DNA from 3 places in the Sphingomonas sp. M1-B02 genome. Region 2 is predicted to be linked to each of the others. Evidence: riboswitches for the same ligand, from Rfam matches in the RefSeq annotation. Region 2 holds a riboswitch; each other region holds the start of a gene.
What was found. Region 2 has a riboswitch for cobalamin ahead of OKW87_RS01640 (TonB-dependent receptor plug domain-containing protein). Riboswitches for the same ligand answer to the same signal wherever they lie in the genome.

Region 1 (10,044 bases), 1.1 Mb from region 2:
GACGTGCGCGGTCGAGATGGTGATGCCGCGCTCGCGCTCTTCCGGTGCCTTGTCGATGTTGGCGAAGTCGACGGCGGTGCCGCCGGTGGTCTCTGCCAGAACCTTCGTGATGGCGGCCGTCAGCGACGTCTTGCCATGGTCGACGTGACCGATGGTGCCGATGTTGAGATGCGGCTTGTTCCGCTCAAATTTTGCCTTCGCCATTATTTCCTACCTTCTGGAATCTGATTCGCGGCCTTCAGGGCGCCACGCGAACGGGGCCCCTTAGCGAGTCATTTGGGGTTACGCCAGCTTGGCCTTCACTTCGTCGGCCACATTTGCGGGCACTTCGTCGTAATGCGAGAACTGCATGCTGTACTGCGCGCGGCCCTGGGTGAACGAGCGGAGCGAGTTCACATAGCCGAACATGTTGGCCAGCGGGACCATCGCGTCGACCGTCTGCGCATTGCCGCGGCTGTCGGTGCCCTGGATCTGGCCTCGACGGCTGTTCATGTCGCCGATGACGTCGCCCAGATAATCCTCAGGCGTCACGACCTCGACCTTCATGATCGGCTCGAGCAGCTTGATGCCCGACTTCTGGGCCGCTTCGCGCATTGCGCCGCGGGCACAGATTTCGAACGCCAGCGCCGACGAATCGACGTCATGATAGGCACCGTCATACAGCAGGATCTCGAAGTCGATGATCGGGAAGCCGACCAGCGAGCCCGTGGCTGCCGTCTCGCGGAAGCCCTTCTCGATCGCGGGGATATATTCCTTGGGAATATTACCGCCCTTGATCTCGTCCTTGAAGATGATGCCCGAACCGCGCTCGCCCGGGGTCAGCTTGACCTTCACGCGACCGAACTGGCCGGTGCCGCCCGACTGCTTCTTGTGGGTATAGTCGATATCTACGGGCTTGCCGAGATATTCGCGATACGCCACCTGCGGCGCGCCGACATTGGCCTCGACCTTGAACTCGCGCTTCATGCGATCGACCAGGATCTCGAGATGGAGCTCGCCCATGCCCTTGATGATGGTCTGGCCGCTCTCCGCATCCGAAGACACGCGGAACGACGGATCCTCGCGCGCCAGGCGATTGAGCGCGACGCCCATCTTCTCCTGGTCGGCCTTGGTCTTGGGCTCCACCGACAGCTCGATCACCGGCTCGGGGAATTCCATCCGCTCGAGAATGATCGGCGCGTTGATGGCGCACAGCGTGTCACCGGTCGTGGTGTCCTTGAGACCCGCCAATGCGACGATGTCGCCGGCATAGGCCACCTGGATGTCCTCGCGGTCGTTGGCATGCATCAGCAGCATGCGGCCGACCTTTTCCTTCTTGTCCTTGACCGAGTTCGTGACCTGCGACGCGGTCTCGAGCTTGCCCGAATAGATGCGCGCGAAGGTCAGCGTGCCGACGAACGGATCGTTCATGATCTTGAACGCCAGTGCCGAGAAAGGCACGTCGTCCGACGAAGGACGCTCGTCCGGCGTCACGCCGTCGAGCTTGAGGCCCTGGATCGCGGGAACGTCGAGCGGCGAAGGCAGATAGTCGACCACGGCGTCGAGCAAGGGCTGCACGCCCTTGTTCTTGAACGCCGAGCCGCACACCACCGGCACGAACGCCATGCTGAGCGTGCCCTTGCGGATCAGCGCCTTGAGGTCGGCGACCGACGGCTCATTGCCTTCGAGATAGGCTTCCATGAGGGCGTCGTCCTGCTCGACAGCCATCTCGATCAGCTCGCTACGATACTTGGCGGCCTTGTCGGCGAGATCCTCAGGGATGTCCGCATATTCGAACTTCGCGCCCAGGCTCTCCTCGAGCCAGATGATCGCGCGGTTCTCGACCAGGTCGACGAGACCCTTGAAGCCGCCTTCCATGCCGATCGGGAGATACAGCACCGCCGGACGCGCGCCGAGGCGCTCGATGATCGAGTTGACGCAGAAATAGAAGTCGGCGCCGGTGCGGTCGAGCTTGTTGATGAAGCACATCCGCGGCACGCCGTACTTGTCGGCCTGACGCCACACGGTCTCGGACTGCGGCTCGACGCCGGCAACGCCGTCGAAGCAGGCGACCGCGCCGTCGAGCACGCGCAGCGAACGCTCGACTTCGATCGTGAAGTCGACGTGGCCCGGCGTGTCGATGATGTTGATCAGATGCTCTTCGCCCTTGCCTTCGGCGGCACGCCACTTGCACGTCGTCGCGGCGGACGTGATCGTGATCCCGCGCTCCTGCTCCTGCTCCATCCAGTCCATCGTCGCGGTGCCTTCATGCACTTCGCCGATCTTGTAGGACTTGCCGGTGTAATAGAGGATGCGCTCGGTCGTCGTCGTCTTGCCGGCGTCGATATGCGCCATGATGCCGATGTTACGATAGCGGTCGAGCGGATGGCTGCGGGCCATGATCGTGGTCCTTGCTAGATAATAGTGTGATGAGCGCCTGGACGCTCAGGGAAAAAAGAGCTTCGCGATCGCCGCTCCAGCGCCCAGAAGCGCTGCGATGGCGATCAGACCCTGGAAGACGGTGGCGAAGGGCAGGATCTTGGTATCGACGCCTGCCTTCAGACGCTCTGCCTCTATCCTGAGCCGTTCGGCTTCCAACTTCAGACGTTCCGCCTGAAGCTTCTGGCCTTCGAGTTGCAGCTTCTCGCTGTTGGACATGATCTCACGAAGGCGTGCGAGTCGCTCGTCAAAATCGAACTGATCGCTGCCAATGTGAGTTGCCATGCGCTACCTCTCGAAGGCCTATATAGCAATTACCAGCGGCGCTGATAAGCCCGCTTACCAGCGGTAGTGCGAGAAGGCGCGGTTGGCTTCGGCCATCCGGTGCGTGTCTTCGCGCTTCTTCACTGCGTTGCCGCGGTTGTTGGCGGCATCCATCAGCTCGCCCGAGAGGCGTGCCGACATGGTGTGCTCGCTGCGATTGCGGGCGGAGGTGATCAGCCAGCGGATCGCCAGCGCCTGGGCGCGCTCGGGGCGCACCTCGACCGGGACCTGGTAGGTCGCACCGCCGACGCGGCGCGAACGGACTTCGATGCCCGGCTTGATGTTGTTCAGCGCGTCATGGAACACGCCGATCGGCTCGCGCTTGGCGCGCTGCTCGACGGTTTCCATTGCCGAATAGACGATGTTCTCGGCGACGGACTTCTTTCCGTCCAGCATCACCGAATTCATGAACTTCGACAGGACCTCATCACCGTAAACGGGATCAGGCAGGATTATGCGCTTTTCTGGGCGGCGACGACGTGCCATTTCAAATTCCTTTGTTCTTCAGCCGATCCGGAACCTGTCCGGGGCTTACTTTGGCTTACTTCGGACGCTTGGCGCCGTACTTGGAACGCGACTGGCGACGATCCTTGACACCCTGTGTATCGAGCACGCCGCGCAGGACATGGTAGCGCACGCCGGGAAGATCGCGAACGCGACCGCCGCGGATCAGCACGACCGAATGCTCCTGGAGGTTGTGGCCCTCACCGGGGATATACGAAATGACTTCGCGCTGGTTGGTCAGGCGGACCTTGGCCACCTTGCGCAGAGCCGAGTTCGGCTTCTTCGGAGTCGTCGTATAAACGCGGGTGCAAACGCCGCGCTTCTGCGGATTTGCTTCCATCGCAGGGACCTTGGACTTGGCCTTCTGCGGCTCGCGGCCCTTGCGGACCAGCTGGTTGATCGTTGGCATGAAAGCCCTTCACCTTGTGTTGCCCGGATGCTCCGGAGGTTACTTTGCTGGGATAACGAGAGAATACGAAAAGGCCCCGGGTGTACTCGACCCCCCGGGCCATTGCGTCTCCAGCAACGTTCAGCTCTTTGTTCCGCGAGGGGAAATGGCCGTGAGGCCCCCTTGTGGAACGGTGGCGCCTATAACGGCGCTCGGCCTGTCGGTCAATGCCCGGGGGACGCTTCCGCCGCACTCCGGCATAACGGAGCGCTAACGGGTTGCGGTCTATGCCCGGGCGATGTTCGTGATGCTCCCTTACCCCAGGTTCCGGCCGCTGGCCATCGCACTCTATGCACTTGGCGGGACCTTGCTCCTCGGAGTCGCGGGCCCCGCGATGCCGGGACTTTGGGAGCTGCTCGGCGCGCTGGGGCTGCTTCCGCTGCTCGGCCTTGTGCTCGCAGGCGGCGCCGGCCTGCTCGCCTGCCACCTGGCCCAGCTTACCGCCGTCCCGCTCGGCCGCGCGTCGTTCGCCAAGGCGGCCCTGCCCGCTTTCCTGATCCCGGCAGCGGCGATTCCTGCGATGGGCGTCGCCGCCCTGCTGCCCCCGCTGGCGATTGCCGTCATCCTCGCGCGCCGGGTGCCCGAGCAACGCGACGCAGGCCTGATCGCCACCCTCGGCACGCTCGCCGGCCTTGCCGCTGCCGGCTTGGGGAATGCCTGGCTCGGGAGCGGCGCGTCGATCGCGATGCTGGCCGCGGCCTGGCTTTCGCTGCATCGGAGCGGGAAACCCGCCGGAAACGACGATCCGGGATTGGAACGGATGCGTGACATTATGAGGCTGCCCGAAGGCGCCGCTTATGCTAGGCAACGAGGCGGGAGTCGAAGCCCGTGCCAAGGGGACTGAGCGTATGTTCAACAGCCACCGCAACAGCCGCGACGAGCGCGCCGCCCCCCCTGCCCCATCGCAACAGACCAGCCGCGGCGCCCGCGGCATGTTTTCGGTGATCGGCCCCGACGTCACGGTCACGGGCGCCGTCACTGCCAGCGCCGACCTTCATATCGATGGCCGGGTCGAGGGCGACGTGACCTGCGGGACGCTTGCCCAAGGCGCCGAGAGCCAGATTTTCGGCAGCGTTACCGCCGACACCGCACGGATCGCCGGCTCGATCGAAGGCACCGTCCGCGTCAAGCAGCTCACCATCGAGCGTTCGGCCAAGATCACCGGCGATGTCGAATATGAGAATATCACGATCGAGAATGGCGGGCATGTCGACGGCCGCCTCAAGCATATGAGCTCGATCGACGCGAGCGCCGCCGCGGGGCCGCGCGCCGTGCCCAGCACTCCGCTCGCGCCCGCCGCCGACGAAGCCGCCTGACGCCCGAATGCAGAAAGGCGCGACCCCGATCTGGGACCGCGCCTTTTCTACTTCGCCGCTCTCCCTGACGGAGAGCGATAGGATCACATGTCCTGGATCTTGGTCAGATGCGCCTGGATCAGCTTGCCGGCGTCGGTCGCGAACGTCTTGAGCTCGGGCACGTCGCCGCTCGTTGCATAGCCCTGCACCAGCGACAGCGCCATTTCATGCGCCGCGATCTGCTGGGTCTTGTAGAGCGTATCGAAGGCAGTGCCCTCCGCCGCGCGCAGGGCCGAGAGGTTGGCCTCCTGCTCGGCGGTGAGCGCCGGATTCGGGACGATCGCAGGCGTAGCCTTGCCGGCGGCAGCCATGAGCTTCTGCGTCGAGGTATTATGCTGCTCGACCATCATCGCGCCGAATTGCTTGAGCGGAGCGGCCGTTGCCTTCTCCTGCGCCAGCTTGCCGGCCTCGACTTCGAAATAGTCGCTGGCGCCGACGGCGTTAACGAAGGTCTGCGAGGGCGACATCATCGCGTCTGCCATCATCGCATTGTCAGCCAGGTTGGCTTCGGTGCCGAGATCGGTTGCCATCATATTGTCGGCATTGCTGTTGGTCATGGCGGTGTCGTTGCCGCCGCACGCGCCGAGAGCGAGCATGGGCGCGAACGCCAGAATGGCTAAAGTCTTCATATCGAAATCCTCCCTGTGAAGCAGGACCAACGAAGCCCGAGGGTCGCTGTTCCGCTTTCTGCGGTGAGGCGATCAGGCGGCGCGGAGTTCGGCGAGGAAGAAATCGAGCTGGCCCGCAAGCGCACCAGCGCCGTCGCGCAGCCGCAACGACAAGGTTTCCATGTCTCCGGCACTGGCCGAGGCCGCACGCGAAGTGCCGCCGATCGCCTCGACATCGTGGCGGATCCCGGTGCTGGCATCCACGGCCTCCTCGACATTGCGCGCGATGGTGCGGGTGGCGACCTCCTGTGCGGCGACCGCGGATTCGACGCCACCTGCCAGCGCGGCCATCGCCTCGATAGCGCGTTCGACCTGCGCATGGCCAAGCGCCACTTCGTCGATACCGATTCGTATCTCGTCGACGTGGCGCGCGATCCGCGCCGCCGCGGTGCCGGTTTGCGACGAGAGCAGCTTCACCTCATTGGCGACGACGGTGAACCCGCGTCCCGCTTCGCCTGCACGCGCGGCTTCGATCGTGGCGTTGAGCGCGAGCAGGTTCACCTGCCGCGCGATCTCGCCGATCAGCCCGATGACCGAATCGATCGTCTGCGCCGAGCGGAGAAGCTCGCGGGTGCGCTCGCTGCCGGCGGCGACGAGATTTGAGGCTGTCGCCGCAGCGGCCTTTGCCTCTGCACTGCTCCGGGCGATCATCCCCAGCGACCCCGCCAGATCGCGGCCACGATCGGCGATCTCGCTGATGTTCAGGCTCGTCTGCGACGCGGCGGACGCCACCGCGATGGCACGATCGCCGGTGTCTGCGGCCCGCTCTGCAGTCGCGGCGGCGCTATGCTCGATCTGCTCCGAAAGCGCCGTCATCGCCCGTGAAAGCGCAGTCACCTGCGCCTCGAAATTCTCGCTGGCGACTTCGATCCGTTCGGCGCGGGCGATGCGGGCGGCCGAGGTCGCGCGTTCGGTATCGGCGGCGATGTGCATCAGCCGGCGATTGCTTAAGATCGCGTGAAGCTGCCCGCCCCGCGTCAGGATCATCCCCTCGGATCCGTTGGACGCGCGATACTGCGCCACGATCTCGCTCGCGCGTAACGAAATCTCGGCGGTCGGACAGGCGCGGACATGCTGGCGCACGCCGTGGCCGTAACTCGGATTCTGGAGCAAGGCATGGCCGAACGGATTGAGCAGCAGCTTGCGCACATCCTTCTCGAAAATCGCGCCGATCGGCCGCTGGTCCTCGTCCACCACCGGAATCAGGCGGAGATCGATATCGGCATTGAAGCTTTCGACCGCCTGGAACAGCGAATCCTGGAGCGTCAGCCGGACGGGCGCCGCCTCGCTCCTGCTGAGCCGGATTTGCGGCGTGGACTGGGGTTCGACGGAGACGAGCGGCGCGCTTTGCATGGGCTCGGTCTAAGTGGAGACGGTAAAGAGCGAATTTACCGTTGGTTACAGTAGGAAGACAAAGCAGATTTATTTCGCGATTGCAGCAAGCCCGCCCGCGACCTAGGGCAGTGCCTGCGACAGGTGTCCCGCAAGGGATGAAAAGGGAATCCGGTTCGAACCCGGAGCTGCCCCCGCAACTGTAACCGGCGAGCCGGCGCGCCAACAAGCCACTGGAGGCATTCCGGGAAGGCGGCGCCAAGGCAGCGACCCGGGAGCCAGGAGACCTGCCGGTCGCAGTCGATTCCTTTGCGCGGGCGGGGTGCACCGGGCGAACGGGGGGAGAAACCTCCGTGTGAGCGACGCCGTACCGGGTCGCTGCGTCCGTCGAGGCGGCGGCCCTGCAAGAGGTGTCTTTGCCGGGTGTCGTTGCTGCTGCCTGCCCTTTCGAAAGCGCTGCGCACGGGGCCCGTCTTGCTGTGCCTGCTGGCGGCGGCGTGCGCCGACCAGCCGCCGCGCGGGGGCGGCATCGTCTCGACCAACCCCTGCGCCGACGCGATGCTTGTCGAATTGGTGCCGCACGATCGGATCGCGTCGATCAGCCATTATTCGGCCGATCCCGCCGCGACCTCGATCGACCTGGCGCTGGCCCGCCGCTTCCGCACCAATGCGGGGACTGCGGAGGAGATCATCGCAATGCGGCCCGATCTGGTGGTCGCGAGCGCCTTCACGTCCCCCTCGACGCGCGAGGCCTTCGCGCGGGCCGGGATGAAGACCCTGTATCTCGATTCCCCCGTGACGATCGACGCCAGCAAGAAGCAGGTCCGCGAACTCGCCGCGGCGGTGGGTGCGATCGCCGCGGGCCAGGCGATGATCGCGCGGATCGATCACGCCTTGGCAGCAACATCGCCCTCGGGGCCGCAGGTCCCTGCCCTCCTGTGGATCGGCGGCAACCTCGTCTCGGGGGGCGGCACCTTGCTGCACGAGATGATGGTCAAGGCCGGTTTCTCGGACCATGCCGCGCATTATGGGCTTCAGAATACCGGCTATCTGCCGATCGAGCATGTCCTGATCGATCCGCCGCGGGTAATGCTGGTGCCCGATGCCGCCGGGCGCGACGCCGATTCGCGCGCGGCGCAGATGCGGGCCTGGGCGATCGCGCGCAGCAATGCCAAGGTCCACCAGGCGCACTTCCCGCGCAGCCTTGCCAATTGCGGAGGACCGGTGATCGCCAAGGCCATGACGAGGCTTGCCGAAGTCCGGCGCGAGGTGGGAGAGTGATCCGCTGGTCACCCTCACCCTTCCCAACTCTATCGCGATGGGCCCCTTCCCTCTCCCGTTGGGAGAGGGAGGGAGGCGCAAAGCGCCGGAAGGGTGAGGGTGAGGGGCTGTGAACCGCCCGCTCCTCCTCACCACCCTCGCCGCCCTGGTGGCGCTCCTCTTCGCCGGCTCGCTAATGGCGGGCAAGGCGTGGGTTCCCTTTGACGCCTGGTTCTCCGCAGATCCGCGCTGGTGGATCATCGCCGAGCTGCGCCTGCCGCGCGCGATCCTGGGCCTTGCGATCGGCGCGGCGCTGGGGCTGACCGGCGCGGTGCTGCAGGGCTATCTGCGCAATCCGCTGGCGGACCCTGCGGTCGTCGGCGTCTCGTCGAGCGCGGCGCTGGGCGCCGTCGCGGCGATCGTCTTGCTGTCCGCCAGCGCGCCGCTGGTCATCTTCGCCTGCGCGATGCTCGCCGCGTGCGGATCGATGCTGCTGCTGGCAGGCCTCGCGTGGCGCGCCGACAGCGCAGTCGCCTTCATCCTCGCCGGCACCGTCCTCGCCAGCCTGAGCGGCGCGCTCACTGCCTTCCTGATCTCGATCGCCCCCAATCCCTTCGCCACCGCCGAGATCATCGACTGGATCATGGGTTCGCTGACCGATCGCAGCTTCGCCGAGGTCGAGCTTGCACTGCCCTTCATCGCGATCGGCTGCGCGCTGCTCCTCTGCACCGGCCGCGCGCTCGACGCGCTGACGCTGGGCGAGGATGCCGCCCGCTCGCTCGGAGTCCGGCTGGCGCGCACCCAGCTGCTGATCGTGCTCGGCACCGGCCTCGCGGTCGGCGCCAGCGTTGCGGTGACCGGGGTAGTCGGGTTCGTCGGGCTGATCGTCCCGCATCTGCTGCGCCCGCTGACCGGGGCCAGGCCCTCGGCCCTCCTGCTCCCCAGCGCGCTGGGCGGCGCGGCGCTGACGCTCGCGGCGGACAGCCTCGTCCGGCTCGGCCCCGGCGCGTCGGAGATCCGGCTCGGCGTGGCGATGGCGCTGCTCGGCACGCCCTTCTTCTTCGTCCTGCTGCTGCGGATGCGGAGGTGGGCATGGAGCTGACCGTCCGCGACCTCAGCGTGAGCCTGGGCAACCGCCGCGTGCTCGAGGGAGTCGACGCCAGCTTCCAGCCGGGCCGCGTCACCGCGATCCTCGGCGCCAACGGATCGGGCAAATCGACGCTTGTCCGCACGCTCGCGGGGCTGCTCGACGCCGATGCCGGCCATGTGAGGCTAGGCACGCGGCACATGGGCCGGATCGAGCCGCGCGAGCGGGCACGGCTGATCGGCTACCTGCCGCAGGACCCGGTGGTGCATTGGAACCTGGCGGTGCGCGAACTGGTCGCGCTCGGCCGCCTCCCCCACCGCTCGCCCTTTGCTGGCAGGTCGAACGAAGACGCCGAGGCGATCGGGGCGGCGATGGCCGCCACCGACACCTTCCCCCTCGCCGATCGCGGCACCGACCAGCTTTCGGGCGGCGAGCGCGCGCGCGTCCTGCTGGCGCGGGTACTGGCCGGCGCGCCGCAGTGGCTGCTCGCCGACGAGCCGCTGGCAAGCCTCGATCCGGTCCACCAGCTGGCCCTGCTCGATCAGCTCCGCGCGCTCGCCGCGTCGGGGATGGGGGTGGTGATCGTCCTCCACGATCTGATCCAGGCCGCGCGCGCCGCCGACGATGTGCTGCTGCTGAAAGGCGGCA
Region 2 (10,044 bases):
GTAGATCCGGTCACCGGCGCAGCGCTGGCGGACTTCACCTTCCTCGTCCCGACCTTTGCGAACGGGCCCGGTTACAAGCGCTCGATCTGGGAATTCTCGGCAAAGACGGCGTTCACGTTCCTGCCCTGGTTCCTCAAATATACCGGTGCGGACGCCAACTTCTCGATCCTCGCCTCCGCCGCGACCAGCGGCCAGCAGGACCCCCTGACCGGCGACGTGATGCTGCCGCCCAACGAGTCCAAATATTATACCAACGCCTCGCTTTGGTATGACGACGGCAAGCTGAATCTGCGTGTCGCATATCAGAAGCGCAGCTCGCGTTTCTCGTGCATCACGCCGTGCGGCGGCAATACGACCGACATCAACTATCCGGGCGAGCAGTGGACTAACGTCCGTCTGGTCGCACCGGGCTACAACCCTGGCGTGCCGCGCTTCGAGGACGGCAGCACTTTCATCGACGTCAAGGCCTCGTACAACATCACCCGTAACTTCCAGATCTATGCCGAAGGCCGCAACATGCGGCGCGAGGCGCAGACCGTGTCGACGGGCGAATATGTGCCTTTTGGCGACGGTACGCCCCGCATTCTCCGTCTGAACTATGGCGGCCGGCGGATCATGGGGGGCGTTCGCGTCCAGTTCGGCAACTGAGGCTAAGCGGGCCGCTCTGAAGGGCGGCCCGCCACCTCCGAGATTGGGAAAGCCGGGGAGCGGTGGTAGGAGCATTTGCTCGAAGCCATGCTCACCTGGCTTTTTCCGTTTCAACCGGGGGTTGGAGAGAGATTGATGCGTCGGATCTGGCTGCTGACTTCAGCCCTGCTCGCGCTCGGCGCCTGCGCAGCGCCGCCGATTGCGGGCACCGCGCCGCAAGCGCAGCGCGCCTGCTTCTGGTCCTCGCAAGTCACCGGCTTCGCCGATGCCGGGCCCGACCGCGCTTTGGTGCATATCGGTACCCGCGAGACATGGGAGCTGACGCTGTCCCCCGGTTGCCCCGACGTCGATTGGGCGATGAAACTGGGCGTTCGCGCGCGGGGCGGGGAGCGCATCTGTCCCGGGCGGCCCGCCGAATTGCTGGTTCCGAACGCCAGCGAGAGCGGCTTTCGCCGCTGCCTGGTCCGCAATGTCCGCCGGCTGTCTGCTGACGAGGCCGCCGCTGCACGGGGCATCTGATGCCCCGGGGTCCCGAGCTCGTGACGGCGCTCGTACCTGTCTCGCTGGCAGGCGGACCCGCCGCCGCGCTTCGCCTGCTCGCTGCGCCGGCCCTGGGGGCGGTGGAGATTGCCCGTCCCCCGCTCGATGATCTGCCCTACCGCGACTTCGTGCGGACGCTGCTGGGGCGGCAGGGGTTCAAGCTCGACTTCAATCGGATGACCCCGGACGAGGCGCTCGCCTTGGTCTCCGACCAGCTCCTCGGTCCGGGCGCGTTCCGGCAGGAACGCGGCCTGCTTGCATCCGACATCGCCGAGCTCGCGGATTTCGCGGCGGGGCTGGTGGGCGGGGTCAGGCCGTCGATTTCGGTGCGCACGCTGTTTGCCCCCGGCGACCTCGTCTGGCATCTCGATCGCCTGAGCGAGCCAAGCGCCTTCCGTCTGCTCTGGCCGCTCGGACGGCCCGGCGGCATGCGCTTCACCCCGGCGGACAATGTGGATGCGGGGATGCACCGCGCCTACATGCGCCGAGAACATCCGTTGCTGTGCCAGCTGGATGCGCGCGTGCTACGCGCCGGCGCGGACGTCGAGACCCTCTGGGCGCACCGGCCGGTCCAGCTGGAGGCGATGACGACCGGCCGCTATCCCTTCCTGCGCGATCCGGATTTGGAGGTTGCGGTCCACCCCGATGCCGCCAGCATCCACCGGGTCGAGACCGGATCGCAGCCGGGCACCTATCATCGCTCTTCCTGGGCCAATCGCCGTGCGCCGGGGTTCCAGATCGTGATCACTGCCGCGTCGGGGCCGGCATGATCGCGCGCCGCGCTTTTGGCCGTACCGGCATCGAGGTGTCTTCCTGCACCTTCGGCACCGCCGCGCTGGCGGGGAGCGATCTCATGGAAGCGAAAGCGGCGCTCTCGCTGGCGTTCGAGCGCGGCGTGAATGCAGTAGAGGTTGATGCCGGCGACAGCGCGTCGATCGATCTTCTGGGCGGCATGCTCCAGCGCGAGGGCGCGCGCGATCGGATGCATGTCCTCGCGCGGCTGACCTCGCTGCTGCCGTTCGATCTGCCGTCACCGCACGTCATGGTCGGCCAAGCCTATCCTGGCCGGCAACTCCGCGCCGAGACCGAGGCGCTGCTCAGGCAGTTGGGAGTCGAGCGGCTGGGGATTGCGATGCTCCACGCCTGGTGCCCCGAATGGCTGCGCGAGGGGGACTGGATCGAGACGCTCGATCGGCTGCGGCAGGAGGGCAAGATCGCCGGCTTCGGCATCTCGCTGTTCGATCATGACGTCGATGCCGGGCTGGAGGCGGTGACCAGCGGGCTGATCGACGCCGTGGAGGTGATGTACAATATCTTCGATCAGGGCGCGGCGGCGGCGCTCTTTCCACTGTGCCAGCGGCACGGCGTCGCGGTGATCGCGCGCGCGCCGCTATATTATGGCGCGCTGGCCGGGGCCAACCTCGCGCGAGGCGACTGGCGGGCGGGCTATTTCTACGACGCGCATCGCAAAGAGACCGAGGCGCGGGCAGGGCGCATCGCGGAGCCAGGAGAGGCGATATCGGATCTGGCGCTGCGATTTGCCCAGTCGCATCCTGCGGTATCGACTGTGGCGGTGGGGATGCGGACGCGTGCGCAGGTCGAGGCCAATCTGCGCGCGTTCGAACAGGGTCCGCTGGATCCGGAGCAGCAGGGCTCGATGGCAAAGCATGCCTGGCTGTGCCTAAGCCCCCACCGCGCTGGGTCCAGCGCGGTGGGGAGAACATCCTAGAAGGCGACTCGCACGCCGCCAAAGGCGCCGCGGCCCTGAGTGGCGAAGCTGAACACCTCCTCATAGCGCTCGTCGAAAAGATTCTCGACGCGGCCGAACAGCGAGACCTTGTCGCTGATCTTGTAGTCCGCGTTGAAATTGACCAGCACGAACTCCTGCAGCGAAACGACCGGCGAGCTCGCATAGGTCGGATCGGTGAAGGTGATGTCGGTCATCCGGCCGTTGTAGCGGACGGTGAGCGTGCCAGCGAAACGCTCGTCCTTGCTAAGCACAGTCGCGTTGAAGCTTCCCAAATGCTTGGGCCGGCGGACTTCCTCGGCACCATTCTCCTCGGCGTCGAGATAGGTGTAGGTCGCGTCGAGGCGAAGCTGCGGGATCGGTCGCGCGCTGACGAAGATTTCGACGCCGTGCTGCCTGGAATCGGTCGTGCGGTTGCCCGGGGTCGCGACGAAGATGGGGGCGGGATAGGTCGTGTAGATCTCGTCCTTCAGCGTCGAATCGAAATAGGTCGCGCCGATCGTCGCGCGGCCCTCGCCGAAGCTCTGCTCGATCCCGGCCTCCCAGCCTTCGGACTTCTCTGGCTTCAGGTTCGGATTGCCGATGTAGCGTCCGTCCGAATAGCCGTAGAGTTCGAAATAGCCCGGGTTCTTGACGCCGGTGCCATAGGCTGCGCGGATCCGCGTGTCGGTCGGGAGGCGATAGCTTCCCTGGACGCGCCAGGTCGTGGGATCGCCGAAGCGGTTGTTGTCGTCGTGCCGCACCGAGCCGCCGAGCGACAGCCGATCGGCCACCGTCAGCTCATATTGACCGACCAGCCCGAGATTGTCGGTATCGCGCTTGCCCTGGAACGCGAAGGGGGAGGGGGTGATGTTCCGGAAGCTTTCGCGTTCCAGATCCACCGCGCCGGTGATCCGATGGACGACGCTACCGGTGCCGAAGCGGAAACTCGAGACGAAGGAGGCCTTGTAGCGCTGACCCTTGTCGCCGCTGTCTAGGCCAGCCTGATTGTATCCTTTCCGGGTCGTGTCGGCGAACTGCGCTGAGAGGGCGTTGGTCCAGCGACCGTCGAGTGCCGTCAGTTCGGCGCTGACGAGGCCGTAGAAAGCGCGGTTGTTGAAGCGCACGCCGGGGCTGTCGACGATCGTGCCGAAGCGGGGGCTGGCCGGGTTTAGCTCGCTATTGTTCGAATCGGCGTCGAGCTGGCTGTAGCGGCCGACTGCGCTCAGCTTGAGGTTGGGCGAAGGCATCCAATTGAGCTTGGCGGTGCCGGTCACCGACTCCGACCCGAGGTTGCGGGCGCCGCCGCGGGCATTGGGGGTGCCGTCGCTATGATAGAAGGACCCCGACACGGCGTAATCGAACGTGTCGGATGCACCGGCCGCCCGCGCGTTGCCGTTATAGGTGCCGAACGAGCCGCCCTCGGCGCGCGCGCTGAGCCCCGGAGCTTCGGCCCCGGAGAGCGTGATGTAATTGATTACCCCGCCGATCGCGTCCGATCCGTAAAGCGAGGATTGCTGGCCGCGCAACACTTCGATCCGTGCTGCAGGATCGGCCAGCAAGGTGCTGAAATCGAACTCGCCGACATAAGGGTCGGCGGCTTCGATGCCGTCGATCAGCACCAGCACCTGATTGCCCTCGGCGCCGCGGATGCGGACCTGGCCCTGGCCGGCAATGCTGTTCACCGCGACGCCGGGCACGTCGCGCAATATGTCGGAAACCCGGCGCGTCTGGCGCCGGTCGAGTGCTTCGGCATCGAGCACCGTCACCGATGCGCCGATCTGGTCCGCCCGCACGGCGTCGCCGGAGCGCGAAGCAGTGACGAGGATGGCGTCGCCAGGATTGGTCTGGTCTTGGTCGGCTTGCGCTAGAGCGGGCGAGGCCGCGGCAAGCGCGAGCATCGAAATCATGGTCTTCTTCATCAGGGATATCCCCGGCGTCATGAGCAACGTCGGCGGGGCGTGCCGTTCGCGAACGAACGGTCGGTGCGCGCCAGCGGGCGGACGCCTTTCGCGCCCGGCAACGTGCACCGATGCGGACCCGCCGCATGGGTTCGTCGCTCAGACGGAGTACCGTGCCTTGGCCTATCCCTGGACCATGGCAAGAGCGACCGGTGCGCTGGCAGGTCTCCTGGCTCGCGGGTCATAGCTTGATGCACGCCTTCCCAGGCCCTCGCTTGCGCTAAGGCCCAGTGGCTGCTCCCCCCGAGGAGGGCGCATGTGCATCGCGCTCGCCGCTTACAGTTGCAGGGACAGCCGCGGAGTTGGACGCCCGGGGGCACCCGCACCGCATTCCCTTTCAAGCCCCTTGCGGGGCACCGGCGCGATCATGAGAGAAGGGGTCGCCCCCGATCCTCAGGCGCGGGCAATAGGGAAATTTTCCGCTCAGGCAAGGGGGCCGGGCGCTGCCCGCGGTCTACGACGGGTTACGGCGCGCCTCCAGGACATCGGCCAGGCTCGTCCATTTCGCCGCGCCGGCGCTGTTCGCGATCATCGCCTCGACGAATGTCATTGTTCGCAGGCCATCGGCGATGCCCGGAAACCAGTCGACCGTGTCCCAGGCCGGCGGGCGCGTTTGGCCCGCGCGCAGGGCGTGGCCGAAGCTCCGGTAGAGGTTCGCGAACGCCTCGATATAGCCTTCTGGATGGCCCGCGGGGGTGCGCAGCCGGGCCGTAGTCGATGCCTCGAGGCCGGGGCCGCCCGCGCGGATTATCTCGGCCGGCCGGTCGAGCCAGCGGATCGTCAGCGTATTGGGCTCCATCTGCGACCAGTCGAGTCCGCCTTTCTCGCCATGAATGCGCAGGCGCAGGCCATTTTCGTCGCCCGCGGCGATCTGGCTCGCCTTGAGCACGCCGCGCGCGCCATTTTCGAACTGGAGCAGCGCGGCAATGTCGTCGTCGAGCCGGCGGCCGGGTACGTGCGTGGTGAGGTCGGCGCTGAGCTGCTCCACCGTTAGCCCCGAGACATGCTCGGTGAGCTGGAAGGCGTGAGTGCCGATATCGCCCAGGCAACCGCCCAGCCCGGCACGCGCCGGATCGGTACGCCACTCGGCCTGCTTGTTACCTTCGCGGTCGAGGGGACCGCTGAGCCAGCCTTGCGAATATTCGACCTGGACCAGCCGGATCTTGCCCAGATCGCCGCGCGCGACCCGGGCCCGCGCCTCCTCGACGAGCGGAAAGCCGCTATAGGTGAAGGTCAGGCCATAGAGTTTCCCGCTGCGCTGGACGGCCGCCTCGATGGCGAGCGCCTCCGCGAGGTCGAGCGCCATCGGCTTTTCGGACATGACGTGGAAGCCGGCATCCAGCGCGGCGATCGCGGCGGGGGCGTGGAGGTGGTTCGGGGTGACGATCGCCAATACCTCCATCCGCTCCTCCGCGGGCAAGGCGGATTCGCCGGCGAGCAGGGCGTCGAGTGTCGGATAGCTGCGCCCCGGGGCCAGGCCAAGCGCATCGGCGCTGCGCCGTCCGCGCTGGGCATCGCTGCTGAAAGCGCCGCAGACCAGGGCATAATCGCCGTCAAGCGCCGCGGCCATGCGATGCACTGCGCCGATGAAGGCACCTTCGCCGCCGCCGACCATGCCGTACCGGATCTTCGGCATAATGCGCATGTCTTGCCTCTCCTCCATAATTGCGTTCGAGCCGCCCGCGCGGGGTTGCGCCCGGCGCTACCTATCGGCAAGATGCTGTCAACGATGTCAACCAAAGGGTTGGCACGCCGGAGAGGTTTATGAGGTCCATGATCGCGCTGGTGCCCGCCGTGGCGGCTTTGTGCGCAGTGGTATGGGCGATGCCCCCCGCCATCGTGGCGAAGCCCGTACAGGATCCCGGAGCGCAGGCCTTCGCAACCTGTCGTGCATGCCATACGCTTGCTGCAGGCGGAAGAAGCGCGATGGGTCCCAATCTTCACGGGCTGTTCGGGCGCAAGGCCGGTTCGATCGCGGGCTTCAACTACAGCCCTGCGCTGAAGGCATCGAACGTCGTCTGGGACGCGAAGACGCTCGACCAATATATCGCCGCGCCTACCAAACGCGTCCCCGGCACCCGGATGGTGGTGAGCGTGGCCGATCCCGCCCGCCGCGCGGCGCTGATCGCCTACCTCAAAGCCGAAACGTCGAAAAAGTAGGGGGGGTGGCATGAAGGGTCCGGCGGTCTTCCTCGCGCAGTTCATGGGCGATGCCGCGCCGTTCGACACGCTGCCGTCCGCTGCGCGCTGGATGGCGGATGCGGGCTATGTCGGCGTCCAGATCCCGACCTGGGACAGCCGCTGCATCGATCTGGCGCTGGCGGCCGAAAGCCAGGATTATTGCGACGAGCTCGCCGGCACCTGCCGCGAAGCAGGGGTTGAGATCACCGAATTGTCGACGCACCTGCAGGGCCAGTTGGTTGCGGTGCATCCGGCTTATGACGTGGCGTTCGACGGTTTCGCGCCCGAGTCGCTGCGCGGCAAGCCTGCCGAGCGCCAGGCCTGGGCAGTCGAGCAACTCCATTTCGCCGCCAAGGCCAGCCGCCGCCTTGGTCTGAATGCGCATGCGACCTTTTCCGGCGCGCTCGCCTGGCCCTATCTCTATCCCTGGCCGCAGCGTCCGGCGGGACTCGTCGAGGAAGCGTTCGGCGAGTTGGCGAAGCGTTGGCGGCCGATCCTCGATGCGTTCGAGGAGCAGGGCGTCGATCTGGCCTATGAGATCCATCCCGGCGAGGACTTGCACGACGGGGTGACCTTCGAGCGGTTCCTCGCCGGCGTCGGCAACCACCCCCGCGCCAACATCCTCTACGATCCCAGCCATTATGTGCTGCAGGCGCTCGATTATCTCTCCTTCATCGATATCTATCACGAGCGGATCCGGATGTTCCACGTCAAGGATGCCGAGCTCAACCCGACCGGGCGCTCGGGAGTCTACGGCGGCTTCCAGGACTGGATCGATCGCCCCGGCCGCTTTCGCTCGCTAGGCGACGGGCAGGTCGATTTCGGCGGCATCTTCTCGAAGCTGACGCAATATGGCTATGCCGGCTGGGCAGTGCTCGAATGGGAATGCTGCCTGAAGCATCCCGAGGACGGCGCGCGTGAGGGCGCACCGTTCATCGCCGCGCATATGATCCGCCGTGCGGACAAGGCTTTCGACGATTTTGCGGGCGGCAGCGATCCGGGGCTCAACCGGGCGCTGCTGGGGCTGGACTAGAGACTCGAACGGAGGGGATGGGGATGGCCGAGGCGAGCAACAAAGGACGGCTGTTCTGGCTGGGTATCCTGGCGCTGTTCACTGCAGCATCGGGGCTGGCGATTCGGGGGGCGATCGCGAGCGGGCTCAAGGCCGAGTGGATCGATCCGATCGCGCCGTTGCAAGCTGGCGAGCTGCTCGCCGCGGCGCTGGGCGCTGCGTTCCTGAGTTTCGCGATCACCTTGTTTGTCGCCAGCGCATTGCTCGACCAGATCGGCATGAAGCGCTGCCTGGTCGGCGCAGGACTTTGCTTCTTCGCCGGGCCGCTGCTGGTGATCGCCGCGGGCCATCTGGCAACGGGCATGAGTGTCTATACTTTGGTCTGGATCGGCATGCTGCTCAGCGGCATCGGCTGGGGGCTGACCGAGGCGGCGATCAATCCGCTCACCGCGCAGCTCTATCCCGAGGATACCACCCACCGGCTCAACGTGCTGCACGCCTGGTTTCCCGGCGGGATCATCATCGGCGGGCTTGCCGGCTTTTTCCTGTCGGCGGCGCTGCCCTGGCAGGGAATCATGGCGCTGGTGATGATCCCAGCCGCCGCGACCGTGCTGATCGCCGCGACCACCGATTTCCCGCCGCCGCTGCGCAGCCAGAGTGGGGTGAGCTTCGGCGCGATGATAAGCGAAGTGTTTCGGCGCCCGAGCTTCTTCATCTGGTTCGCGGCGATGTTCCTGACCGCCGCGTCCGAACTCGCGCCCGGGCAGTGGATCGATGTTGCATTGTCGAACCGCGTCGGCATGCGGGGCATCCTGCTGCTGGTCTATGTCAACGCGCTGATGTTCGTCTTTCGTCATTTTGCCGGACGGCTGGCGAACCGGATATCGAACCCCGGTTTGCTTTGGGTATCGAGCCTGTTGGCCGCGATCGGCCTGTTCATGCTCTCGCAGGCGCAGACCCCGGTCGCGGCGGTGCTCGCATCGACCGTGTGGGGCCTCGGCGTGTGCGTGATGTGGCCGACGATGCTCGCCTCGGTCGCGGAGCGCTATCCCCGCGGCGGATCCTGGGCGATGGGACTGGTCGGATCGGCCGGCGCGCTTGCGAGCTATTTCGTGCTGCCGCGGCTTGGCGCGATGTTCGATCAGGCGAAGATCGAGTTCGCCGGCGGGCCCGAGGCGTTCGCGGCGCTGACCGGCGCGGCGAAGCTCGCGGTCGAGGATGCTGCGGCATCGGTATCCTTCCAGAAGCTGGCGTTCCTGCCGATCATCCTGCTGTTCGTGTTCGGCTTCATCTGGCTGCGCGAGCGCGGCAAGTCGCGGACCATGCTTGCAGGAGAGGTTGCATGAAGCTGAGCCGACGAACGATGCTGGCTGCGGGCGCTGCCACGGCGGGGGCGGCGACGATGGGCCAGGCCTTGCCGCGGTCCAACGCTGCCCGCTTCTCGCTGGGCTTCGCGCCGCACGAGGGCAGCTTCAAGAGCCGCGGCAGCCGGATCGAGCAGATCGCCTTCGCCGCCGATCAGGGCTTCACCGCCTGGGAAGACAATGAGGCGGCAGGCCGGACGATCGCCGAGCAGACGGCGATGGCAAAGGCACTCCAGCAGCGCGGCATGACGATGGGCGTCTTCGTCGCGAGCATGCCGCGCTGGGCCGAGTTCCGGCCCCTGCTCGGCGGGAATGACGACGCGGATCGCATCGCCTTCCTCGCCGATATCCGCGCCTCGATCGACGTCGCCAAGCGGCTTGATGCGAAGTGGATGACGGTGGTCACCGGCTTCCTGGATCGCAAGCTGCCGGTCGAGATCCAGACCGGCCGGATCATCGACACGATGCGGCGCGCCGCGGATATCGTCGCCCCGCACGGGCTGGTGATGGTGATGGAGCCGCTTAACACGCTGGTGAACCATCCCGGCGTCTTCCTGCAGACCATCCCGCAGGGCTTTGCGGTCGCCAAGGGAGCGAATAGCCCGGCGGTGA
Region 3 (10,044 bases), 1.8 Mb from region 2:
GTCGATGAGGCAGGGCCACAGCTCTTCTTTGCGGGATCCACGCCCGACGCATTTCGTCCCACCAGCGAGATCGCGCTTGCGGCGGTTCGGGCCGAGGTAGCGCGCCAAGAACGAATCCTATCGACGTGGCGCCCGGACCCGCGACGGCCGCACTTCGACGAGGTGGTCGAGCTGGTCTCGCGGCTAGGCCGCGCGGATCGTGTCGAGCAGCGCCTCATCTTCCAAAGGCTCGAGAAGCTCGGCACTCCCGCGGTTCCCGCGATCATCGCCGTGATGGACGATCGTCGTCCACTGAATGATCCGCACATCAGCCTTGTAAATCGCGCCGCAGACGCTTTTGAGGGCATGCGTCACTATGGGCCAGCCTTGGTCGTGGATGGGCTCGAGGCCATTCTCAACCAGATCACCGGCAGGTCGTTCGGCGCCATCCACAATGGCGGATCGGAGCGCGAGCGGCAGGCAACCGTGGCCGGATGGCGCGTGTATGCCGCTGACCTGGACTGTCCAACCGGCGGGCCCGCGGGCTGAAGTACAAGGACTCGGCCGTCAGGCGGCCGGGTCAACGCCGCCGGTCGCCAGCGCGCGCCCCAACCAGTCCGGCACCAGCGCATCTGCCAGCGCCTCCACCCGGCGCAGCTCGACCATCAGGTCCAGCTCGGGATAGACCGCGCGAGTCCGTTCACCGGGCTCGCCCAGCGGCGCGACCATCAGTCGGCGGTTGACCTTGGCGCGGTAGTGCATGCGGGCGGTGTTTTCCTGGCCGACATAGCAGCCCTTGGTGAAGCTGACGCCGTTCAGCTCGGCGGCGTTGGATTCGAGCCAGAGAGTCTTGTCCTGGCCCAGCTCGGCCGCGCCTTCGGTGACGCCGAGCGACAAGCGGTGCTTGAGCCAGCCGGTTGCCGGCGCGCCTTCCGCTGGACCGAGCCAGCGCCGGCCTAGCGCCGCGAGGCGGGGGTCGGGGACGCCGCGCGTGCCGCCGGTAGACCAGTGGACGCCGCCGTCGATCGGCTCGATCGCGACCGGGCGGCGCAGGCGGTAGATCGACAGGCGGCGGGCGAGCGCATCGCGCTGCCCGGTCTCGCAATCGATCAGGATTGCTTCCCCATCCGCCCATAAGATGAAGTCGAACAGCGCCTTGCCCTGCGGAGTCAGCAGCCCGGCATATTGCGGGGTCTCGGGGGTCACCGACGCGAGATCCTGCGTCACCAGTCCCTGGAGGAAGCCGCGGACATCCTCGCCCGAGATGCGCAGCAACGCCCGGTCGGGGAGGCGGGTGGCGGCTTCGCTTGGGGTGGTCTCGGGCATGGCTAAGAGGTAGGAGGCCGCGAGGCTGGACGGAAGAGGCGGGCATGACGAACGTGGATTTGAAGCTCAGCGGCGGACGCGTGCATCTGCCCGGTGGCCCGGCCGACGTCGATGTGGGCGTCCGGGACGGGCGGATCGTCGCGATCGGCCAGGTCGGCGATGCGGGCGAGACGGTGGACTGCACCGGGCTCGACATCCTGCCGGGCGTCATCGACACGCAGGTCCATTTCCGCGAGCCCGGACTCGTGGCGAAAGAGGACCTCGAGACCGGCAGCCGGGCGGCGGTGCTGGGCGGGGTGACCGCGGTGTTCGAAATGCCCAACACCAAGCCCAATACCGACAGCGCCGAGGCGATCGCCGACAAGCTCGCGCGCGCCAAGGATCGCATGTGGTGCGACCATGCCTTCTATGTCGGCGCGACCAACCATAATGCCGCGAGCCTGGCCGAGCTCGAGCGGATGCCGGGGACCGCGGGGGTCAAAATCTTCATGGGCGCCTCGACCGGCGACCTGCTGGTCTCCGACGACGCCAATCTGGCGCGAGTGCTCGCCGCGGGGCATCGCCGCGTGGCGATCCATGCCGAGGACGAGTTCCGGATGCAGGAGCGGCTGGGGGAACGGATCACGGGCGACCCCTCGTCGCATCCGGTGTGGCGCGACGACGAAAGCGCGATCCTGGCGACGCGGCGCATCCTGCGGCTGGCGCGCGAGGCCCGGCGGCGGATCCACGTGCTGCATGTGACGACACCGGCCGAGCTCGAGCTGCTGGGGCAGAACAAGGACATCGCGACCTGCGAAGTGACGCCGCAGCATCTGACGCTGGCGGGCGAAGAGGCCTATCCGCGGCTCGGCACGCTCGCGCAGATGAACCCGCCGATCCGTTCGGGCGCGCATCGCGACGGGCTTTGGCACTGGCTGAACCAGGGCGTACCCGACGTGATCGGATCGGACCATGCCCCGCACACGCTGGAAGAGAAAGCGCAGGAATATCCGGCGAGCCCGAGCGGGATGCCCGGCGTGCAGACGCTGCTGCCGCTGCTGCTCAATCATGTGGCGGAAGGGCGGATGACGCTGCAGCGGCTGATCGAGCTGACCAGCGCCGGGGCGCAGCGCATCTTCGGGATTGTCGGCAAGGGACGGATCGTGGCGGGCTATGACGCCGATTTCACAATCGTCGACCTGAAGGCGCGCTGGACGATCGAGCAGAGCTGGCTCGCCTCGCGCTGCGGCTGGTCGCCCTTCACCGGCATGGCGATTACCGGCAAGCCGATCGGCACCTTCGTGCGCGGCCGCCGGGTGATGTGGGACGGCGCGCTTGCCGAGGCGGCGACGGGCGCGCCGATCCGCTTCGAGAGCGTCGAATACCCTTGAGGACCGATCGTGCATCGCGGCTGATCCGGGCGCCGCTGGCAAGGGTCTATGCGGCGTTCGTCGATCCCGCGGCGCTGGTGCGCTGGCTGCCGCCGGAGGGGATGACGGGCGAGATGCTCGACTTCGATGCCGGCCCGGGGGGCAGCTATCGGATGGCGCTGACCTATCAGGACGAGGCGCATGCGCCCGGCAAGACCTCGGACGATGGCGACGTGGTGGAGGTGCGCTACCTGGCGCTGGTCCCGAACGTGAAGATCATCCAGTCGGCGGAGTTCGAAGCCGAAGATCCGGCCTTCGCGGGCACGATGGTGATGAGCTGGACGTTCGAAGCCGCCGGCGACGCGACGCGGGTCGCGATCGCCTGCGACAACGTCCCCGCCGGGATCCGCAAGCAGGACCATGTGGCTGGCCTCAAATCCTCGCTCGCCAATCTTGCCTGCTTCGTCGAGGCGAACGGCTGAGCGCATCGGAGCGGCGCAATCGATCGTTCATGCGTTGGATGGCTTGAGAGCCGACACATGACCTATCGCCGATCCACGCCGTTCGAACGAGGCCGGGCTGCCCTGGGCGCGGCCGCGCTTACCGTTATGTTGGGCTATGCGCTGATCGCGGGGCTCGCGCTACGCGGCGGGCAGGCACCTGCCGACGACCTACAGCTATTCGAGATCGGCCTGGAGCCGCCCCCGCCGGTTGAGCGGATAAAGCCGCACCGGGTGCGCAGCAGCAAACCCGAAGGCGCCGCAGCGCCGCCCAATCTGCGCGCCGAGCCGACCGAGATTGTCGCGCCACCGCCGCTCGTCCTGCCGCCCCCTCCGCCGATCGCCGCCGCGCCGATCGCGGGAGTGGGCAGCGCCGCGACGGCGGGGAGCGCGGAGGTGATCGGGCCCGGCACGGGCAGCGGCGGCGAGGGCGATGGTCGAGGGAGTGGCGGTCGGGGCGATGGCTCGGGCGACGGTGGTTCGGAGACGGCGCCGCGCTGGGTGCGCGGGAACCTGCGCGATTCGGACTATCCCGAGGGGGCGGCCGACTCGGGGATCAGCGGGACGGTCAGCGTGCGCTACACGGTGTGGACCGACGGGCGAGTCGTCGACTGTGAGGTCACCCAATCGAGCGGCAGCCGCGAACTGGATGCGACGACCTGCCGGCTGATCCGCGAGCGCTTCCGCTTTCGACCGTCGCGCGATGCGCGGGGGCGCGCGGTGCCGGCGGTAATCGTCGAGAATCATAGCTGGGCGATCCAGCGCGAGCCCGCCGATCCGCCGCCGCCGCCCAGGCGCAGGCGGGGGCTTTTCGGTCTTTAGCCCGGCGTCGGGACGAGGAGCCCGATCGCCGCGCCGACCTGGATGGCAGCGATCAAATAGAGGAAGGTCGAAAAGGGCTGCTTGCGGGTCTTGTGACGAAAGCGCGCGCGGGCGAGGAAGGCGGCGGGCGTGCCGCCGATGAGCGCCAACCCGAGCAGATCGGCTTCCGGAATGCGGCGCGCGCCCGCGATTGCGCGCCGCTTGTCGTCGCGGAAGCGAAGAAAGGTCAGCAGATTGACCAGCAGCAGGACCGGGACGGCATACAGCAGCATGTCGCCGGCCTAGCCGAAGCGCGCCATCGTCAGAAGGGCAGCCAGTGCCGCTTTTCGCTGAAGCGCATATAGCCGGCGTTGATCCCCAGCCGCCAGCCGACGCCGAGCCGGACCGGGATGAGAACCACGTCGCCACGGCGCATATAGCTCGCCGAGAAGCCGCCGACGAAATAGACGCGACCCTCGCCCGCCGGGAAGCGCTTGTAGAGATCCTGGGTGTCGTAGAGATTATAGACCAGGACGAAGACATTGTTGGCGTCGCCGCCCAGATCGAAGCCGATCGAGGGGCCGGTCCAGAAGACCTGCCGCTCGCCTTCGATCTTGTGGAACAGCTGGCCCGCGCCGTAGCGCAACCCGACGCCGACCGCGCCCGAACCCTCGCGTCCGGCGATGTAGGCGTTGGGCTTGCCCTGTTCCTTCAGGATATCCTCGATGATCCCGGCGAGGCCCGAGGCGCCCCGACCGAACACGCCCTCGGCGGCGCCGATCAGATCGTCGCGCTCAAACGTGTCGGTGGCCTGCGCGCGCATGTTGCTGTTGGTGTTGGGGGCCGCATCGGGTGCGGGAGGCAGCGTCTCGCGGGGGGGCGCGGCGATCGGGGACTCCTGATAGGCGCCTTCGTCGCGCGGCGGCGGCGCGCGGTCGACGGGGGGCGGGGTCTGCAGATCCGAATCGATCGCGCTGTTCGGATCGATCGTGGTCACCTGTGCCGAAGCCGGCACCGCGCCGAGGCCCAGGGCGGCGGCAGCAGCCCATAGCATCCAGCTTCGCACGCGCATCGCAACACCCCCATGAACCAGCCGCGAAGGCTATCCCTGCCGGTATGACCACGCAATGAACGGGCGACGACTCGAGTCGATTTTGCGTTGGGGCGGTTCTTGCGTTGATACCGCGAAAGACCGTCGCTATAGCGCACCACTTCGGGCGTTCCCGGAGACGTGGGTGAGTGGCTGAAACCAGCGGTTTGCTAAACCGCCGTACTGGGATTACTGGTACCGAGGGTTCGAATCCCTCCGTCTCCGCCAATTTTGGCATATATTTCAAACTCTTGGGCCCATCGGGGTTGCGGCGCGCGCTGCTTCTTCGCTTTGCGGCACTCTTCGCGCATCGCCCGTCCCGCGAAACAATGCATCATGATCGCTGTTCGTCGATCGGGCGAAATATATGGGCACCCCGGTCCGTTCCATGTCTAAGCTGAGCCAAAGCGGGGTGGCGCGGCATGGTTTTGCGGCTGCCGTGAACGGTGAAGGGAGTGGGAATGCGGCGGGGTAGCGCGGCGACGGCGGCGGTGGCGCTCTTGTTGACGGGGGTCTCACCTGCGACGGCGCAGGTCTGGCAATCGGACCAGGGCGACGGCACCTATCGCAATCCGGTCCTGTTCGCCGATTATCCCGATCCCGACATCATCCGGGTGGGCGAGGATTTCTACTTCGTCTCCACCACTTTCGTGAACGCCCCCGGCGTGGTGATCCTCCATTCGCGCGATCTGGTGAACTGGCGGCTGGCGACGCATGTCCAGCCGCGGCTGGACGGCAACCCGCGCTATGACCTGAAGGAGGGGGGCGACTATCGCCGCGGCTTCTATGCCGCCAGCCTGCGTCACCATCGCAGCAAATTCTATCTGGCGATAACCCCTGTCGGACAAAAGACGCGACTTTATCGCGCCGAGCAGATCAGCGGCCCATGGACCTATTCGGTCCTCGACCGCGAGGCATTCGATCCGGGCCTGTTCTTCGACGATGACGGCACGGGCTATATCGTCACCGCCGAGGGCTCCGACGGCACGGTGACGTTGCTGACCCTGACCGATGATTACAGCGCCGTGAAGGCCGCCCAAGTCGTTCATTACAATGAGGGTGCGGAGGGATCGCACCTGATCAAGCGGGCGGGCTATTATTATCTGTTCAACGCAATCCCGCGCCGGCTGTCGATGACGGTCTCGCGCGCGCGCAGCCTGACCGGCCCGTGGGAGACCCGCCCCTCGATCAGCACGCGCGACCGCACCGGCGGGCACCAGGGCGCACTGGTGGACCTTGCCGACGGTCGCTGGTTCGGTTTCGTGATGTACGACGCAGGGCCGATCGGGCGGATGACCAATCTCAGCCCGGTCCATTGGGTCGACGACTGGCCGGTCTGGGGCACGCCGCAAGCGCCCGGGCGAGTGCCCGATCGCGCCGCCAAGCCGATCGCCGGGCAGCCCTTTGCCGAACCCGCCACGTCCGACGTCTTCTCCTCGGCTGCGCTCGGCCTGCAATGGCGCTGGAACCACAATCCGGACGACGCCCGGTGGTCGCTCACCGCGCGTCCGGGATGGCTGCGGCTCCATGCCACGGCGGCGGACAATATCTGGCTGGCCCGCAACACGCTGACGCAGAAGGCACAGGGGCCGGCGTCGCGCGCGGTCGTGAAGCTCGATCTGGCCGGCATTCGCCCGGGCGACGTCTGCGGCTTCGGCACCTTCGGCAAGATCAGCGCGCAGCTTTCGGTCCTCGGGCAGGCCGGGCGCGCCCATGCCCTGACGATGCGAGTCACCGATTCGACGGTGAACGGGCCCGAAATCACCGTACGCGAGGCCGCGGTTCCGATCAGCGGCGCGCGGCTGTGGCTGCGGACCGATACCGATTTCGTGCGGAACATCGGCCGGCTGGGCTACAGCCTGGACGGGCAGCGCTGGCACGAGGTCGGCGGTAACTTCCCGCTGGCGTTCGACTGGCAAACCGGCACTTTCCAGGGCGTGCAATTTGCTTTGTCCTGTTACAATCCAGCGCCCGGCGCAGGCTATCTCGACGTGGACAGCTTCACGCTCGCCCCGCTTCCGTCAGCCGGGGGGCGGAGAGCGCGCTGACCCGCCGGGACGCATGCGCGGCGATTGCAGAATCGGTTCTCTCTTGCTAGCCGATCGGTGTCGTCCGATTCGGCGGGCGGCAGATCGCACCGGTAACGGGAACGCAGTGCGCTCGGGCAATGCCGGGCAATTCTGCGGCTGACCCTGCAACTGTAAGCGGCGAGCAGGATGTGCACGCGGATCGGCGACGGTCCGCAGCCACTGGATGGGTCGACGGAGTCGATCCGCTGGGAAGGCGCCTATCCCGTGACGACCCGCGAGCCAGGAGACCGACCGGCGCGTGTCGCTCTTGCCGGGTCCATGGGATTGGCCAGGCGCGAAACGGTTTCGTCTGAGCGACGAACGTGCGGCTGGGGCCGCATCGGCTGAGGTCGGCGGTCGCTCACGCGTCCGATTGTCGGCACCGGCCGACCGTTCGCGCGGACGCCCCGGTCTGGTCGCTCGACGCCGGGAATCATTTCTATGACTGTCAAACCATCCGACTCTGTCGGCATCGCCTGGCCGCTTGCGCTTGCCTTTGCGGCGATCCTCGGCACGCTCGCCACCGCCTGTATGATGCCCTTCGTCGCCGTCGCGACGCTTGCCGGGGCGACGATGCCGCGTGCCCAGGCATTGGTGACCGTGGCCGGGGTGTGGGCCGTCAACCAGCTGCTCGGCTTCGCGATGCTCGGCTATCCGTTCACCGCCTATGCAATGGTCTGGGGGCTGGCGCTGGGCGCGGCGAGCGTGGTCGCCATGCTGGTCGCGCGCCGCACGATCGGTGATGCTGCGGCGCTTTCCTCGCGACTGGTGGCGGTGTTCGCATTCGCCTTCGCTGCCTATGAGGGGTTCCTGTTCCTCTTCTCGCTTCTTGCCGGCGGCACCGGCACCTTCGCGCCCTCGATCGTGCTGCAGATCCTCGCCAACGATGCGCTGTGGTTGAGCGGACTGGTGGCATTCTACACGCTCCTCGCGCGGGCCGCGCCGCGGCTGTTCGGGCCTGCGCTCGCGCCGCGGCTGCGCTGATGGCCGCGCTCCCCCGGGTGGTGTCGCTGCTGCCGAGCGCAACCGAAATTGCCGTGGCGGTGGGGCTCGGCGAGCAATTGCTCGGCCGTTCGCACGAATGCGATTTCCCGCCCTTCGTCGCGGCCCTCCCGGTGCTGACCTCGACCAAGCTGGAAAAGGGGCTGACCTCGCTGCAGATCGACCGGCGCGTGCAAGAGATCGTCCAGCAAGGGCTCTCGGTCTATGCGGTCGATTCGGAGCAGCTGCGCGCGCTGCGCCCCGACGTCATCCTTACCCAGTCGCAATGCGCGGTCTGTGCGGTGACGCCGGCCGATCTCGAGGACTCGCTCGCCGCCTGGGTGGGAACCGCGCCGACCCTGGTGTCGCTGGCGCCGGACGATCTGGGCGACGTGTGGGGAGACTTTGCGCGTGTCGGCGAGGCGGTGGGCGCTGAGGAGGAAGCCGAGCGCGCCGTAGAGCGGCTTCGGGCGCGGCTCGATGCGCTGCAGGCGCGCACGGCTGGGCGTGGACTGCGGCCCACGGTCGCCGCGATCGAATGGATCGATCCGCTGATGGTGGCCGGAAACTGGGTCCCCGAGCTGATCGAACTGGCCGGGGGCGAGCCGCTGTTCGCCGTGGCGGGGCAGCATTCGCCCTGGCTGGAATGGGATACGCTGATCGCCGCCGATCCCGACGTGATCGTGATGATGCCGTGTGGATACCGGATCCCGCAGACGCTGGGCGACCTTGCGCCGCTGGTCGACCGGCCCGGCTGGCGCGATCTCTCGGCGGTGCGCCAGGGCCGCGTTTTCGTGGCGGACGGGCATCATTTCTTCAACCGGCCGGGGCCCCGGTTGGTCGAATCGGCCGAGATCATCGCCCAATGCCTCGACGACAACCGGCCGGACCCTGCCGACCGCCGATGGCTCCGCCTGCCACGGCGGGGATGAACCGAGCCGGGCTTTTCAGCGCCGCAATTCGAAGCTAGGCGGGGAGGGTTAGGACCGCGAAGGCACTTTTTGGACATGGCGATCGTTTAGAAGCTGTTCTTCCATGCCGGGCAGGCCGCGAGGTCATCGCCCGGACGATTTTCCTTTCGATAAGGCCGGGCTTCCCAAATTCATGTTTATCGGTGCATTTTCCCCGAGCGCTTCACCCGCGAGCGGCCCGGTCGGATCACTTGACCTGAAGGAGATGGCGCGCGGCGTCGCCGCCTTTCGCGCGACCGACAATGTTCGGGCATGGCTGGAGCTTGCCGCGAGCGCTATGCCGCTGCTGCTGCTGTGGGGGCTGATGTGGCTCGCGCTCGACGTCCATTATGCGCTGACCTTGCTGCTGGCGGTGCCCGCCGCCGGCTTTCTGCTCAGGCTGTTCCTGATCCAGCATGATTGCGGGCACGGCGCCTTCTTCAAGGGGCGGCGCGCCAATGATTGGGTAGGGCGCTTTCTGGGGGTGCTGACGCTCACGCCCTATGGTTATTGGCGCCGCACCCATTCGATGCACCATGCCGGGACGGGCAACCTTGACCGCCGCGGCGTCGGCGATGTCGAGACGCTTACGGTGCGTGAATATGCCGGCCTCACCGCATTCGGCCGGCTGCGCTATCGCCTCTATCGCAACCCGCTGGTGCTGTTCGGGCTTGGGCCGGCGTTCGTCTTCTTCCTGCAGCATCGGCTGCCGATCGGGCTGATGCGCGCCGGCTGGCAGCCCTGGATCAGCACGATGGGCACCAATGCGGGTATCGCCTTGCTGTGGACCGGGCTGATCTTGCTCGTGGGGCTCGGCCCTTTTCTGATGATTCAGCTGCCGATCACGCTGATCGCCGCCTCGATCGGGGTCTGGCTGTTCTACGTCCAGCATCAGTTCGAGGATACCTATTGGAGCGAGGCCGATGGCTGGAAGTTTCACGACGCGGCGCTCTATGGCAGCTCTTATTACGTGCTGCCGCCCGTGCTGAACTGGTTCAC

Region 1: it holds a riboswitch for cobalamin, as region 2 does, so the genes downstream of both, OKW87_RS06880 (ABC transporter substrate-binding protein) here and OKW87_RS01640 (TonB-dependent receptor plug domain-containing protein) in region 2, are expected to answer to the same signal.
Region 3: it holds a riboswitch for cobalamin, as region 2 does, so the genes downstream of both, OKW87_RS10395 (hypothetical protein) here and OKW87_RS01640 (TonB-dependent receptor plug domain-containing protein) in region 2, are expected to answer to the same signal.

The regions. Positions count from the first base shown of each region.
Region 1 covers NZ_CP110679.1:1,414,773-1,424,816, forward strand. The annotation lists gene tuf (elongation factor Tu) at 1-204, opposite strand, end outside; gene fusA (elongation factor G) at 283-2,379, opposite strand; gene OKW87_RS06845 (hypothetical protein) at 2,425-2,703, opposite strand; gene rpsG (30S ribosomal protein S7) at 2,758-3,228, opposite strand; gene rpsL (30S ribosomal protein S12) at 3,284-3,655, opposite strand; gene OKW87_RS06860 (hypothetical protein) at 3,933-4,538, shown strand; gene OKW87_RS06865 (bactofilin family protein) at 4,543-5,010, shown strand; gene OKW87_RS06870 (DUF4142 domain-containing protein) at 5,094-5,678, opposite strand; gene OKW87_RS06875 (methyl-accepting chemotaxis protein) at 5,751-7,070, opposite strand; cobalamin riboswitch at 7,175-7,358, shown strand; gene OKW87_RS06880 (ABC transporter substrate-binding protein) at 7,473-8,330, shown strand; gene OKW87_RS06885 (FecCD family ABC transporter permease) at 8,440-9,411, shown strand; gene OKW87_RS06890 (ABC transporter ATP-binding protein) at 9,402-10,044, shown strand, end outside.
Region 2 covers NZ_CP110679.1:312,504-322,547, forward strand. The annotation lists gene OKW87_RS01620 (TonB-dependent receptor) at 1-648, shown strand, start outside; gene OKW87_RS01625 (DUF6491 family protein) at 784-1,167, shown strand; gene OKW87_RS01630 (hypothetical protein) at 1,167-1,958, shown strand; gene OKW87_RS01635 (aldo/keto reductase) at 1,955-2,917, shown strand; gene OKW87_RS01640 (TonB-dependent receptor plug domain-containing protein) at 2,914-4,836, opposite strand; cobalamin riboswitch at 5,018-5,251, opposite strand; gene OKW87_RS01645 (Gfo/Idh/MocA family protein) at 5,330-6,511, opposite strand; gene OKW87_RS01650 (c-type cytochrome) at 6,640-7,035, shown strand; gene OKW87_RS01655 (sugar phosphate isomerase/epimerase family protein) at 7,046-8,089, shown strand; gene OKW87_RS01660 (MFS transporter) at 8,113-9,414, shown strand; gene OKW87_RS01665 (hydroxypyruvate isomerase family protein) at 9,411-10,044, shown strand, end outside.
Region 3 covers NZ_CP110679.1:2,157,594-2,167,637, reverse strand. The annotation lists gene OKW87_RS10440 (hypothetical protein) at 1-528, shown strand, start outside; gene ygfZ (CAF17-like 4Fe-4S cluster assembly/insertion protein YgfZ) at 547-1,305, opposite strand; gene OKW87_RS10430 (dihydroorotase) at 1,350-2,675, shown strand; gene OKW87_RS10425 (SRPBCC family protein) at 2,672-3,136, shown strand; gene OKW87_RS10420 (energy transducer TonB) at 3,194-3,976, shown strand; gene OKW87_RS10415 (DUF1294 domain-containing protein) at 3,973-4,248, opposite strand; gene OKW87_RS10410 (DUF1134 domain-containing protein) at 4,278-5,027, opposite strand; tRNA gene OKW87_RS10405 (tRNA-Ser) at 5,181-5,273, shown strand; gene OKW87_RS10400 (glycoside hydrolase family 43 protein) at 5,507-7,093, shown strand; cobalamin riboswitch at 7,131-7,385, shown strand; gene OKW87_RS10395 (hypothetical protein) at 7,556-8,098, shown strand; gene OKW87_RS10390 (ABC transporter substrate-binding protein) at 8,098-9,027, shown strand; gene OKW87_RS10385 (fatty acid desaturase) at 9,272-10,044, shown strand, end outside.